DNA from 3 places in the Ascidiaceihabitans donghaensis genome. Region 3 is predicted to be linked to each of the others. Evidence: riboswitches for the same ligand, from Rfam matches in the RefSeq annotation. Region 3 holds a riboswitch; each other region holds the start of a gene.
What was found. A riboswitch is a leader RNA that binds a small molecule or an ion and turns the genes downstream of it on or off. The one in region 3 is predicted to bind cobalamin.
Positions count from the first base shown of each region.

Region 1: it holds a riboswitch for cobalamin, as region 3 does, so the genes downstream of both, ASD8599_RS16640 (DUF1636 family protein) here and ASD8599_RS01710 (DUF1636 family protein) in region 3, are expected to answer to the same signal.
Region 2: it holds a riboswitch for cobalamin, as region 3 does, so the genes downstream of both, ASD8599_RS16710 (CbtB domain-containing protein) here and ASD8599_RS01710 (DUF1636 family protein) in region 3, are expected to answer to the same signal.

Region 1 covers NZ_OMOR01000001.1:3,338,438-3,343,347, reverse strand. The annotation lists gene cobN (cobaltochelatase subunit CobN) at 1-593, opposite strand, end outside; gene cobW (cobalamin biosynthesis protein CobW) at 600-1,634, opposite strand; gene ASD8599_RS16640 (DUF1636 family protein) at 1,631-2,026, opposite strand; cobalamin riboswitch at 2,114-2,318, opposite strand; gene cobO (cob(I)yrinic acid a,c-diamide adenosyltransferase) at 2,358-2,966, shown strand; gene ASD8599_RS20325 (hypothetical protein) at 3,176-3,313, shown strand; gene ASD8599_RS16630 (cobyric acid synthase) at 3,316-4,761, shown strand; gene ASD8599_RS16625 (rhodanese-like domain-containing protein) at 4,858-4,910, shown strand, end outside.
Region 2 covers NZ_OMOR01000001.1:3,352,899-3,357,808, reverse strand. The annotation lists gene ASD8599_RS16730 (GntR family transcriptional regulator) at 1-544, shown strand, start outside; gene ASD8599_RS16725 (GNAT family N-acetyltransferase) at 541-984, shown strand; gene ASD8599_RS16720 (hypothetical protein) at 988-1,458, opposite strand; gene ASD8599_RS16715 (CbtA family protein) at 1,462-2,142, opposite strand; gene ASD8599_RS16710 (CbtB domain-containing protein) at 2,233-2,409, opposite strand; cobalamin riboswitch at 2,445-2,665, opposite strand; gene cobF (precorrin-6A synthase (deacetylating)) at 2,715-3,449, opposite strand; gene cobA (uroporphyrinogen-III C-methyltransferase) at 3,442-4,170, opposite strand; gene ASD8599_RS16695 (cobyrinic acid a,c-diamide synthase CobB) at 4,167-4,910, opposite strand, start outside.
Region 3 covers NZ_OMOR01000001.1:330,676-335,585, forward strand. The annotation lists gene ASD8599_RS01700 (ABC transporter substrate-binding protein) at 1-898, opposite strand, end outside; gene ASD8599_RS01705 (ABC transporter ATP-binding protein) at 912-1,694, opposite strand; gene ASD8599_RS01710 (DUF1636 family protein) at 1,691-2,098, opposite strand; cobalamin riboswitch at 2,219-2,437, opposite strand; gene ASD8599_RS01715 (pyridoxal phosphate-dependent decarboxylase family protein) at 2,535-3,866, opposite strand; gene ASD8599_RS01720 (oxidoreductase) at 3,863-4,910, opposite strand, start outside.

The sequences.
Region 1 (4,910 bases), 3.0 Mb from region 3:
TTGTCGCCAAGCGGCAAGCAGGCAACGGGGCACGTCACGCCATGTTCGGGAGTCCATGCGCCGACGCTTGGTACCACTTTGGACCCGCGGACGGGACCAGCATAAAGCCCGGCGGCGAGGGCCAGTTGGGCCAATGCAGCTTGCGCCGCGACTTCGCCTCCTTGGTCACATAGATGGGATAAGCGGCGCAGAGTGGACTTGGGCAAGGTAGACACATCATCAAGCCGCGTGTCCTCGCGACCGTCTGCGGGCAACACGGCCAGCGCGATGCCTTTGGCGCGACACAGCGCCTCGACTTGTTGCAAACCGTAGGACCAATAGGCGTAGCCGCCGATCAGCCGAATCAAGATGCCCTTGGCCCCGTCCAGCGTTTGTTCGACGTAAGTGTCCACAGACAAAGGATGTTTCAGCGCCGTTAGGTTGGCAAGCCGCGTTGTGGGCAGCTTGCCTTTGGCACGGGCAAAGCCTGCCGCGAAGGCCCCAAGGTCAGAATCGGAAAACGACAACACCACAAGGTCCGCCGGGCTTTGCCCGAGGTACATGGGGGTTTCAGATTCTTCTAATCCGTGGCTTTCGCGAAAGACGACGTGCACAGCATTCTACCCGATCAAAGCCGCGCGAATGGCGTCGGGGTTCACATCGTCATGTTCGGCGATGACAACCAAACGGCCACGACGCTCTGATGCGCCCCAGGGTTGGTCGTATTGCTGACGCACACGTGCGCCCACGGCTTGAACGAGCAGTCGCATGGGTTTGCCTGTGACGGCCGCATAACCTTTGACACGCAAGATGTTTTGGTCATTGGCCATGGCCTCGATTCGGTTCACCAAATCGGCGGGATCGCTGATTTCGGGGATGTCGACAACGATGGATTCAAAGTCGTCATGTTCATGGTCATCGTGCCCGTCGTGATGTGAGGGGCGGGCGTCCATGTCGTCTTCAGCAGCGGCCCCAAGGCCAAGAATGACGCGGGGGTCCACGACGCCTTCGGCAATTTCCACTATGGGCAGGGGACGGGGCGCCTCGGCCTCAATCACGGCGCGGGCTTTTGCGATGCCGTCGGGGCCTGCCAGATCGGTTTTGGTCAGAAGGATGATGTCGGCACAGGAAATCTGATCCTCGAACACTTCGGACAGGGGTGTTTCATGGTCCAGTGAATCATCCGCTGCGCGCTGGGCGTCCACGGCATGCACATCGGGGGCAAAGCGGCCATCGGCCACGGCCTCTGCGTCGGCCAGTGCAATCACGCCGTCCACGGTGATTTTGGAACGGATATCGGGCCAGTCAAAGGCCTTCAGCAGCGGCTTGGGCAGCGCCAGACCAGAGGTTTCGATCAGGATGTGATCGGGGCGGGGCTCAAGCGCCATCAGGGCCTCGATCGTAGGGATGAAATCATCGGCGACTGTGCAGCAAATGCAGCCGTTTGACAGCTCCATGATGTTTTCGGCGGGGCAATCGGGGATCGCGCAGGATTTCAGGATGTCGCCATCGACACCCACATCGCCAAATTCGTTCACGACCACGGCCAGACGCTTGCCTTGCGGGTTCTGCATCAGGTGGCGGATCAGTGTGGTTTTGCCAGCGCCGAGAAAGCCGGTGATGACGGTGACGGGAAGTTTTGAAAGATCGCTCATTGGGCGGCGTCCTCTGGCAGGTTCAGGGGTGGGATTCGGGCAACGCAGTTCTTGCGGAAATGTTCGGGGCGTTCGCGCCATGGCACAAACCCGTCAGCGGCATTGTAGTAGCGGGTCACGCCATCTGTGATGATTTCGACCTGGGTTTCGGGGTCAAGATTGCCATAAACATAGGCGTAGCGGTTGCCGCCGCGCATCATGATGTTGCACCCACCTTGGCAGTTGGTGAAGCACTGCGTGGGGCGCACGGTGACATGCGCGGGCAGGTCTTCTTTCAACATGGCCTCATATAACAAGTTGCCGGGGCGCAGCGCATCGTCTTCGATGGCGCGGCCCATTTTGCAGGTCGTACAGACCAACAGTTCCACTGGTTCTAAAGTCGTTTCAGTCATTCCATAGCCTTTGTGTTCTGGCTGGAAAGAGCAGGGTCATCCGAAACCTCGAAAGAGGCTCGCATGCCCGGAACACCCCGTCCGGTTCGCGTTTCAGTTCTGCTGGCAGGTCTCCCGGCTTGCGGATCTGCGCATTCTGCGCTCGGTGCGCCCTACCTTCCCAGCAAATGCCAGTGGTGTGGGGCGACCTCTCCGGTCACGGTCGCGGGGGCGGCTGCGCTTTGCGAAACTTCGCGTATCGCATTCCCTTTTCACCTGTCCTAGAACAGGAACCAACGGGTTAGGCTTTGCGCCTGCGTGCCCTTATTGTCAAGCACAACAGGAGTCTTCCATGACCGACGAAAACACCCGCCACACCGAGAAGATGAAAAAGATCAAAGCAGCGCGCGATCGGATGATGGAAACCAAGACCGAGGAAAAGGGTTTGATCGTGGTGCATACGGGGCCGGGGAAAGGGAAGTCTTCCAGCGGCTTTGGGATGATCATGCGCTGTATTGCCCACGAAATGCCGTGCGCTGTGGTGCAGTTTATCAAAGGCAACTGGATGACGGGGGAACGGCAATTCCTGACGGAACGCTTCGCGGATGAGTGCAAGTTTATTGTTTCAGGTGAGGGGTTTACATGGGAAACTCAGGACCGCGAGCGCGATATCAAAGCGGCACAGGCCGGCTGGGAGCAAGCCAAAGAGGTGATCCTTGATCCAACCATCCAATTCGTGCTGCTGGACGAGATCAACATCGCCCTGCGCAACGACTATCTGGACATCGACGAGGTGGTCGGGTTCTTGCAGGAACACAAACCCTTCATGACCCATGTGGTGTTGACCGGTCGCAATGCGAAAGAAGAGCTGATTGAGGCGGCTGACTTGGTGACCGAGATGGGGAATGTGAAACATCCGTTCCGTGACGGGATCAAGGCACAGAAGGGTGTTGAGTTTTGAGCAATGTTTGGGATGCTGCCCCTGACAGAAGGTCGGACGGTTAAAAAAAGGGGGCGCTGCCCCCGACCAAAGGTCGGTTTTTTCAATATGGGGCTCCGCCCCCGGGCCGCTTACGCGGCCTCCCCCGAGGTATTTTCGCCAAGATGAATGATAAGAGATTCTTAACCATATTTGAGCAAGTTGACGACGCGGTACAGGGAGAGGTCCCGATGGCCGTCCAAGGTGAAAACCTGCGCGCTCTCGTCTTCATGATCGGGGGCGCGTTTTTGCTTTGCGTGTTTCATCTTGGCAAAAATACCTCCGCCGGAGGCATCCTGACATTGCCCGACACACAAGAGTGGCTTTGAGAATGACAGCTATCATGATCCAGGGCACGGGCTCAAATGTCGGCAAATCCATGTTAGTGGCAGGGCTGTGCCGCGCAGCCCAGCAACGTGGGCTGTCGGTTGCACCTTTCAAACCACAGAACATGTCGAACAACGCGGCGGTGACCTCGGACGGCGGCGAGATCGGGCGGGCGCAGGCGTTACAGGCCTTGGCGTCGGGCCTTACTCCGCACACGGATATGAACCCAGTTTTGTTGAAGCCTGAGACGGATGTGGGCAGTCAAGTGGTTGTGCAGGGCAGGCGTATCGCGACGGTGAAGGCGCGGGAATATGCGACGTTAAAACCGACATTGATGGCGTCGGTTCTGGAAAGCTTTGACCGGCTTAAGGCGCAGTACGATTTGGTGATTGTAGAGGGGGCAGGAAGCCCGGCAGAGGTAAATTTGCGTCACGGTGATATTGCGAACATGGGGTTTGCAGAGGCGGCGAACGTGCCTGTGATCTTGTGTGGAGACATTGATCGGGGTGGCGTGATCGCACAAGTGGTCGGCACGCAATCAGTCATGTCCGAGGCTGACAATGCGCTGGTTTCCGGCTTTATGATCAACAAGTTTCGCGGCGATCCGAGCTTGTTCGACGATGGGTATCAAATGATTGTGGACCACACCGGCTGGGTTGGTTTCGGTGTGTGCCCATGGTTCAGGGATGCATGGCGTTTGCCAGCGGAGGATGCTTTGGACATTCGTTCCGGCCCACAAAATGGCGGGTTGAAAATTGTTTGCCTGACCTTGTCGCGCATCGCCAATTTTGACGACATGGACCCGCTTGCGCAGGAGCCGGGGGTGTCGATGGTGATGCTGAAAGCGGGCGAGGTCATTCCAGCGGATGCTGATTTAGTTATTGTGCCGGGGTCCAAATCCACGCGTGGCGATCTGGCCTTTTTGCGCGATCAAGGGTGGGATGTGGATCTGATGGCCCATTATCGCCGTGGTGGGCATGTGTTGGGGATTTGCGGCGGGTATCAGATGCTTGGCACTGTAATTCGCGACCCTGACGGTATTGAAGGAACTGCTGGCGAAAGCACCGGATTGGGGCTTTTGGACGTTACAACAGATATGATTTCGGACAAGCGCCTGACGGAAGTGCGCGCTGTGCATGCGGCCTCGGAATTGCCGTTTGAAGGGTATGAAATTCACATCGGACGCACGGAAGGGCGCGATTGCCAGCGTCCATTTGCTTTTGTGGATGGGAATGCTGAGGGTGCGCAATCGGCTGACGGGCGTGTGACAGGCAGCTACTTGCACGGTATGTTTGCCGATGACGCGTGGCGGGCTGCGTTTCTTGCAGGGTTTGGCGTTACGGGTTCTGGTGTGGGGTATGCTGATGGGGTGCAGCGTGCGTTGGATGATTTGGCCGATCACGTGGAAACACATCTGGATGTGACCGGGATTTTTGCGGCGGCGCGGTAGAGGGTCTCTGTCCCTTCGGCTGGCGTTCACCCCGAGACTTTTTTAAAAAGTTGTAATAGAAAAACTGTGGGAGATCGTGTTGTGAAAAAGCCGAAAATGTCGTCCGCCCAGATGGTGGCGGATTCAAGGGCGCGGATCGAGGAAATCGA
Region 2 (4,910 bases), 3.0 Mb from region 3:
GCTGACATTGCGTGGGATCGGTAAGGAATTTGGGGTCTCCATGACACCTGCCCGCGAATCCGTGCGCCGATTGGTGGCCGAAGGGGCGCTTACCATGTCCACGTCGGGCCGCATTTCCACACCGCGCCTGACAAATGAGCGGATCGAAGAACTGGCGGCTTTACGTGCCCTGATCGAAACAGAGCTGGCCAGCCGTGCCTTGCCCCGTGCCCACATGGCGCTGATTGAACGGCTGCAGACGATCAACAGCACCGTGGCAGAGGCCGTGGCGCACCGCGATGCCGTCAGCTATATCCGCACCAACCTTGAATTTCACCGCACCCTTTACCTTCGCGCCCAAGCGCCTGCGATGCTGGCCATGTCGGAAACGGTCTGGTTGCAAATGGGGCCAACGATGCGTGCGCTTTATGGGCGGCTTAGACGGACAGAACCGCCACAGTATCACCGTCTGATCATTGCGGCATTGCGGGCAGGCGATGAACCTGGGCTGCGTCTTGCCGTGCGGTCCGATGTGACACAAGGATTAAGGATGTTGGCCAGTTGACCCCGACCACCACTCGCAAAGCCAAGGCCAGTGACCTGCCACAGGTGTTAGAGATGATCCACGCTTTGGCAGCGTTCCACGGCGACACAGCGACGCTGGACCTCGAAACGTTGCAAAAAGAGGCGCAGCAATGGGTTCATATCATCGTAGCGGAACAGGGCGACACGCTGGTGGGATACGCCACCATGCTACCCTTGGCGCAGTTACAATTCGGCGCGCGTGGCTATGACATTCACCACATGTTTGTGCGTGAAGGTTTGCGTGGCATGGGGGTTGGCAAAGCGCTTATTGCGCGGTGTGTTGAACACGCCCAAGCCCAAGGCTGCAAATATGTTATGGTGGGCACGACGCCAGACAATGTCGCGGCCCAAGCGGCCTATTCCGCTTGCGGATTTGAGCGGCGCGATGGCGCCGCGCCGCGTTTTCTGTACCGCATCTAGCGCCTAGTTCTTAACAGGCACAGACACGCGCAGGGGAGCGCCGTCTACCGCAAGTTCCTGATGAGAGTTGGCATTCAGGGTAACGTCCAACGTGACGTCGCCTTCTGGCAAATGATCCAGATGGAACCATGGGCCATAAAGGCGCGCCAGCTTTTCACCATTGGCATAGACATGGGCGTGACCCTCGCCGGGCACGTGGTCAAGGCTGGCATTTTGTGGCGAAAAGGCAAAGTTGGTGACGGTCAGCTTCAGGTTCCAACCCGCCACGGGGTCTTTGAACACCTCAGCGGCCAACGTCGGCGCGTCTTGCGCCGGGATTGCCAAAGGGGCCATCGCGGCATGATCGTGGTTGCCGCCATGACCAGTTGCATGGTCATGACCGTCCAGGGTGATGCCCTGCGACGCGGCCATCAAAAACCCGAATCCCGTGCCAAACACCAAACCGATCACCAGCATCATTATGCGACGATCCATAGGTCACTCAGCCTCCGCTTCGGAAGACCAGAAATAGGCGCAAAGTGCCCCTAGAATGACCCAAGCAGCCAGTCCAACACCCAATGCACGGGCGGCAAACAATGCGCCCAATTCGGTGGGGACCGGTCCTGCAAATGTGTCCGGTTCCGGTGCGCCAATCAGATGCGGAGCAGCCAAAAGAACGACCGCGGCGGCGATGCCCATGGCGTTGCGGTGAAACGCCAACAGCCACATGGCTGCGACGGCTGCAGCGACCGTCGGGAAAAACCACATTTGACGTGCCGCAACATCTGCAGCGGCCACGCCGGGAACTTCAGGGGCCAAGGAAAAGCCCGGTGCCAGATGTGCTGCCACAAACCCTGCCACGCCCCAGATCATACCGTTTGTCGGAGTGATCACAGCGCCACGTTCTTGTGCGATGCTCATCAATGCAACGAGACCCAAGGCGTAACCGCAATAGACCAGCATCGTGAACATAACACTGAGCAGGTCACGCATAGGGTCAAATCCGGGCAGGTCCTGAATGGCAGACACCGGGGCGGCACCGAAGTGAACCAGATCGCCGCCCTCATACAGTTCTGCATGCAGCAAAACGGGTTGAACAAAAATATATTGCATCAAAGCGATAAGAAGTCCGGCAGCGGCACCTGCAAACAGGGCGCTGGTCAGGATACGTGTGAACATATCGGATAGTCCATTGATTTAGATAACAAGAAAATCGCCTTCGCCCGAAGCGGCGAAAGCGTTTAGCACATCAACTGTTAAGCATCTGCCTTAGTGGCAGGGGAAGCCTGTCGCGTGGCGCACGTCATGGGCGGCGTCATGCAAAGCGGCGGCTTGAACGTGACCGGCCAGAACCAGAATGCCTGCACCCAGAACCAGCGCAAAAAGCGCAGGGATCACGGCAGAGCGGGATTGTGTGGCGGAAACAAGTGTTGCTGTTGTTGTCATCTTCGTCTTCTCCTTGCTGTCACACCCGACAGCGTTTGTTTCATTTGTGCCCGGCAGGTCTCCTGGCTCACGTGTCGTTGCGGATCCCGACCTTCCCCAAGCCATCTCGGCCCGAGTGGTATCGTTGAGATCCGCTCTGCGCTTACAGTCGCGGGGGCGGCTTGAGCTTTGGATTTGCATCCTTACCCAATTCCCTCTTCGTTTGGACGTGCAGCGATAGACTGCACGCACAAAAACCAAGCCCTTTAGCTGTAACGCTTGGGGCCACGCTGGCGCAAGTGACATCTGCGACGGCGTGACGTCGTTCAGCGGCGTTTGCGCAACAAATATGCGTCCATACACCACCCATGTGCCGCACGGGCTGCTGCACGGGTGGCAAGAATGTCGGCGCAAACCTCCTGCAAGGGGCCTGACCGGATCACCTGATTCTCCATGCCCAGATAGGCACCCCACCAGATGTCGAAATCCTCCAAAGGCAGGGTTTGAAACGCGCAATGCCCGTCCAGCATGAAAATCGCGCTGTCAGCGCCTTTTGGCCAGCCATGATCGCGTAACTGACGGCCTGTGGTGACAACAAAAGGGGCACCGATGTCATTGACAGGAATGGCATGGGCCGCGGTTAGGGCTTGCAGCGTTGTGATGCCTGCCACGACCTTGATGTCGGGCATCGGGTCAAGGCGCGTGGCGATGCGCAGGGTGCTGTCGTAGAGCGATGGGTCACCCCACACCAGCAAGGCGACGCAGGGCGCATCTTGTGCGGCTGCTTTCCACCCCTGTGCAATAGCGTCGTGCCACAAATCCACCGCTTCCAAGTAATCGCCGTTCGCGCGGCGGGCGGGAATGTCGAATTCGATGATTTTCGGTGCTGAATCCGGTGCGACCTTGGCGATGATCTGATGGCGCAAATCGGCCAAGTCGGATTTCTTGTCACCTTTGCGCGGTATCAGGATGGTGTCAGCGGCGGCGATGGCTTTTGCGGCCTCGAACGTCACATGGTCGGGGTTGCCCGTGCCGATGCCGATCAGGGTCAATTCACGCATCGTAATCTTCCGCCAATGGTCCATAGAGGATCAAGGCAGGTGAGGTCGCCAATTCACCTTTCAACGTCTCGACCAAAGCGGAGATTGTTGTGCGGGTCAGCGTCTGGTCGGGGGTCGAGACCCCTTCGGCAAACAGAACATCGGTGTCGCCGGGCAGGCCGTGTTCGACAAGCATTGCGGCCAAGCGTCCAAAAGTGCGCTTGCCCATGAAGACGACTGTGGTCGCTTCGGGGTCGGCCAATGCGGCCAAGTTCATGTCTTCCGGCAATTGTCCGGCTACATCATGGCCCGTGATAAATTGCACGCGCCGCGCGGTCAGGCGACGGGTCAGCGGAATACCGGCTGCAGCCGCCGCGGCACAGGCTGATGGCACCCCGGGGATGATCTCGTATGGGATGCCAGCGGCGCGACAAGCGACCAATTCTTCTTCGAGCCGTCCGAAAATACCACCATCACCAGACTTTAAACGCACAACGTGTGCCCCGTCTTGGGCGTAATCCACCAGCAACTGGCTAACGTGGTCCTGTTTCGGGCTAGGGCGACCAGCGCGTTTGCCGACACCCACCAAATCCGCGCCGGCCCCTGCATGGGACAGGATCGGACCGGATGACAGATCGTCAAACAAGACTGCATCCGCGCGCTTCAAACGATCGACAGCCTTTAAGGTCAGCAATTCAGGATCACCGGGACCGGAGCCAACAAAAGACACAAAACCCGTCATGCTTTGGCTTCCGCGATCAGGTGAAAGAACGTGCCTGTGACATTGCCTTTCACGCTGCCTGTTTCGGGAACCGGAGTGCCCTCAGCGTCCAGAACCTTTGCCAAAGGGGCGTCCGGTTCTTCCAGAATTGTAGAATAATGGAATTCGTGCCCGCGCAGCACATCGCCTGCGGAAAAGCCAGGCATTGGCGCACCAAGGTGCGCCTTACGGTACCCAAGGTGGAACTTTCGTTTCTCGTAGCTTGTCACCAAACCCAATAGGCCAAGCATCTGATGTTTATGACCTTCTTTGTCGATCAAGACCTCGCCCAGTGCCATATACCCACCGCATTCACCATGAACGGGGCGGGTTTCGGCGTGCTGAAGCATCGCCTTACGAAACTTGGTGGCCGCAGCCAATTTCCCCGCGTGCAACTCAGGATAGCCCCCCGGCAACCACACCAGATCAGCGTCCGGTGCAGGTGCTTCGTCCTGCAACGGCGAGAAGGGTAAAATCTCGGCCCCTGCGGCCCGCCAGCCTGCCAAAAGATGTGGATATGTGAAGGAAAACGCTGCGTCTTGCGCCAAGGCAATGCGTTGTGCAGGCGGCGCAGGCAAGGCCCCCGCGACTGGGGCCGGACCGCTGGTTGCGGCCGCTTTGATTGCCTCCAGATCGACGTTTTCGCGCAAGAACGCCGCATAGCCTGTAATCGCGGCTTCCAGATCGGGATGTTCAACCGCCTGGATCAGCCCAAGATGGCG
Region 3 (4,910 bases):
CCTCGATGTTGCGTGGCCCGGGGGTCGCTTCCACATATTCCAGCACCACGAACCGCTTGTTCCTTACGGCGTCAATGTCGGCAAAAGCGGGGTTGGACATCATGAATTCAATCTTTTGATCGGCGGTGACTTCGCCGTAGTTTACGATCACGACGATTTCGGGATTGCGATCAACCACCGCCTCCCAACCGACGGTGGCCCAACTTTTGTCCAGATCATTCATGATGTTGGTGCCGCCTGCAGCTTCAATCAGCGCGTTGGGCATAGCGAATTGGCCTGCTGTAAACGGCACATCTTCGCCGCTGTCATAGACAAAAACCCGTGGGGCCGTTTCCAGCGCCGACTGTTCATCCAGAAATGCCGCCAATTCGGATTGATATCCTTCAATCAGGGTTTCGGCGCGGACTGATACGCCAAAGATCGCACCCAGATTGCGCAGGTCGTTGTACATGTCATCCATAGAAGCGGCATCTTTTGGGCCAACGTGGATGCAGCTTTCGGTCAATTCATAAACCGCGATGCCAAAGGGGGCTAGCGTCTGTGGTGTGACCTCGCCGCCGACACGCATGCCATAGTTCCAACCCGCAAAGAAAAAGTCGGCATCAGCGCCGATCAGGACTTCTTTTGCGGGGTATTTGGATGACAGTTCAGGAAGCGCTTCGACGCCCATTGTCATTTTGTCGTCCAGCGTCTTCCAGCCTGAAATGCCCGTGTAGCCGACCATATGGTCCTGCAGTTTAAGCGCCAGCATCATTTCTGTCAGGTTCACATCGTTGGATATTGCCGCCTTTGGTGGCGTTGCAAATGTGACAGTGCGGTCGCAGCTTTGCACCGTGGTTTGGGCCATGGCAGTGCTTGCCAGGGAAAGGGCCGTCAAAGCGGTAAAGGCGAGTTTCATGTTTGGGGGTCTTTCATTCGGGAAGGCTAAAGGAAAAGTGGGACGCGCCACTCAGGCTGAGATGTTCGCGCTGTGCGACGACCTGAAACGTGTCCGTCACAAGCTGATCAGAAAGTAAAGCCTGTGGGGGGCCGAAGCCTTGCGGGTATCCGTCTTTAAGGATCAACACATCATCACAGACGCGGGCGGCCATGTTGAGATCATGCAAAGATACGACAATGGTCAGACCCAGTTTTTGAATCAACGCAATGACTTCAAGCTGATGGCGCACATCGAGGTGGTTTGTAGGTTCATCAAGAATCAGAACCTGTGGTTCCTGTGCCAAGGCCCGCGCAACCATGACTCTTTGTCTTTCACCCCCCGATAAGGTGCTGAAATCACGATGGGCCAACTCAAGAAGGTTGAGTTGCTCAAGGACGCCATCCACGACGTTTTCATCTTTCTTGCCAGCTGCGGCAAACCCTGACCGGTATGGCGTTCTGCCCAAGCGGACGATCTCTCGTACCGTTAGGTCAAATGCGGACGCCTGTTCTTGCAGCACGGCGGCGATCCGTGTTGCCGCGTCACGCGCAGTCAGTGACCAAATGTCTTGGCCACCGACCAGCACCTGACCCGTTTGAGGTTTTTGAAAGCGATATAGCAAACGTAGCAGAGTAGATTTGCCAGCGCCGTTTGGACCGACAACGCCCAACACGCGCCCAGCAGAAATGGTGAAGGTCGTAGAATGCAGAACGGGTTGGGGTGATTTGGCGGGTGTCCAACTGACATCCCGCACCGCAAGATCTGCGGCCTTCATGATGCGCGAACATCATTGGCTTCGACCGCAATTATCGCGGCTGGCACACGTGCCAAAGTTGACGTGCGCAGTTTGCCAGGCCGATCCAGAGACGAACACCATCCATCATGTAGATGGGCATATTGGGTGGCAAAACTGACAAGATCATCCACATCCACGGCAGGATCAATGTCGCCAAACAGATAGGTCGCTTTGCGACTGCCGTGATAGGCAACCGTACAGGGCCTGTCACAGCCAGCCATGCAGGCAACGCCCGAAATTTCAAAATCGTCCGTGATTGTGTCCCCTGCGTTTTGGATCGCTGTTCGAATCTTTTCGATCAGTTCATAGCCGGGCCGACATTCAGTGCCTTTGTGTCGGCACGATGTGCAAATCGTTATTTTATGGGTGTGCTCTTTGTTCATATCGCCCTCCGCGATGACGCGGGGTGCAGGGCAGATACATAGTCAGGTCAGGGAAATCCCGTGCCGCCATCATAACCTCCGAACCAGACTCCCCGTCTGGGTTGAGTTGCATTAACGGCACCAAAGCGCCGCTTGATGGCAGGTCTCCTGACTTGCGGATCAGCGTTTCCCCGAACCTTCCCAAACCCTACAGGCCCAGTGGTTTTTATCGAGGTCACTCACCGCTCACAGTTGCGGGGGCAGTTACGGATTTGGCGCTGTTTAGCTTGGCCTCACCGTATTCCCTTTTCATTTCAGGCGCGTGTAAGACGACTGGAAACCATCTTCTTCATCCTTGCGATAGTCACGTTCCAAGGTCAATCCAAATGAAGGCACATTGCTTTCATAAAGCGACATCAAGACGTGAACGGGGCGCGTGGATTGCCACTGATATGGATCAGGTCAGGGTTTTCAGGGTCTCTAACACAGTTTTCGCATCGGTCTCGGGATTGACGATACAAAGCCTGAAAACCATCTCGCCGCGCCATTTTGTCGGCAAACACAGCAGGGCACCGGAACGGCGGTGCTCTTCGGCCCATCGGACCATGGCGTCCTCGGACATGTGTGACGGACGGAACAGAACCACGGACAATTGCGGTCCAAGCAGCAGATCCAGCCCTTCTATGCGTTCGATACCCTGCGCAATGTCGCGTGCAATCGATATCGTTGTCGCGATCGCATCGCCGTAAGCTTGGGTGCCATGCGTGGCCAAAGAATACCAGAACGGCAGCCCACGGGCGCGACGCGTCAAGTGCAGCGCATAGTCGGAAGGGTTCCAGTGCGTTTTGTCCACAGTATCAAGATAGACCGCGCTTTGGCCGTGGGCGTTGGCGGCATCCGCGGCGTTGCGGTAGATCAATGCACAGCTGTCGTAGGGTGCAAACAGCCATTTGTGCGGATCAACGATCAGGCTGTGCGCCCGGTCAATTCCGTCGAATATCGGTCGCGTTTCAGGATCTGCAATGGCTGCAAGGCCGTAAGCCCCGTCAAGATGCAACCAAAGGTCACGTGCCTCGGCAAGGTCAGCCAACCCCTGAATGTCATCAACCGCGCCGCTGTTGGTTGCGCCTGCGTTGGCGACGATTGCAAAGACATTTGGTTGCCATGCATCGCGCGCAGCCTGCGCATTCATCCGTCCTGTGGCGTCCGCTGCGACCGGAATCACATCGACGTCCATCACACTGGCCGCCGCCTCAATAGAACTATGCGCCTCAGCCGAACACAGAATGGCCCAACGGTCAGGGCGGGCGCAGCGTCTGGATTTCCAATCGCGGGCCGCGTGCAAAGCGCACAGGTTTCCAAGCGTTCCGCCCGCTACAAAAACACCACCGGCTTGCGCGTCCCAGCCGGCCAATTCTGCCAGCCAGTCCAGCGCTTGGTTTTCGGCGTGAATGGCCCCCGCACCACCATCCCAATTGCCTGCAAAAATACCTGCCGCCCCAAGAGCTGCATCAAAACTAAGCGACGCTTGGCTGGGGGCCGAGGCCACAAAGCTTAGCGATGTCGGGTGCCCGAAAGGACGTGTTGAGGGCACAATCGTATCGGTGAACAGGCCAAAAGCGGCCTCTGCACCGATCCCGTCTGGCGTGATCGAACCGCCCAGAATTGGCTCAAGGACCGCGTTGCTTTGCGCCCCATGTTTGGGGTCTTGTCCACCCAGAATGCGCGTGCGCGTCCATGTCAGGATGTCCGTCACCATTGACGTGGGAAAGGGAAATGCAGTTTTCAATCTACGGCCAACTCTGTGATTTCTCGGCGAAATGGCAGCGCGTCGCCGATGTCTTCCCCATCCAGTTCCCGCGCATAGCGGTGGCCTGCGTAAGTGGCCCAAGCAATCGGCCCCGGTGCATTCGCATCGCCAATCAGTTTGACTGATTTGATACCCGCGTCGGCCCATTCTGCCTCGCGCGTTTTCAGGTCGTTATAGACGGCGTTGTTTTCCAAGCGCGAGGACACAAGCAGAATCCCGTCACATTCCAGCGGACGGGTTTGGTCGGTGAACATGCAATTGGTCACAACATGATCCGATGCGATTTCGACCACGCCGCGGTTCAGTTCAATCTGCACGCCCATCTCAGCCAAACGGCGATGGATTTCATGTTGTTCAAGCGTGTTGAGCGTCCATTCACTGACGTAAGCGGCGGGGGTGACCAAAGTGACGGTACAGCCTTTCTGGATCAGTAGTTCTGCCATGACGCCGCCCATATAATAGTGGTCATCGTCATAGATCACCACATGCCCGCTTGGGGATGCGCCGTCCATCAGATCATCTGGCGTGAACAGTGGCATTGCGACGTCCGTCGGAAACGGGACCACATGTTGGCGCGAAACACCGTCGCGGCGCCACTGCGATCCTGTGGCGATACAGACGTTTTCAAAGCCGAACTCAAGGATGCTATCTGCATCGAGTTCACTGTCGAAATAGCGTTCCACATTTGGCTTTTGGCTGATCTGGTATTCACGGTAATCGGCCACGCGACCCCAAGCGCTAAGCCCAGGAAGCATGCGCTCGCGCGCGACGCGGCCCCCTAAAACGGTGCCCGCTTCGGCCAATGCGACGTCATAGCCGCGCATCGCAGCCGCGCGTGTTGCTTCAAGTCCCGCAGGTCCAGCACCCACCACCAACACATTGGAACTGTTGCCTTTTGTGTTCATTCGTTCGGGGTGCCACCCTTTGCGCCATTCTTCCATGAACGTCGGGTTTTGGGTGCAGCGGCTGATCGACATGGTCATGTCACCGGTCACACATATGTTGCAGCCGATACATTCGCGG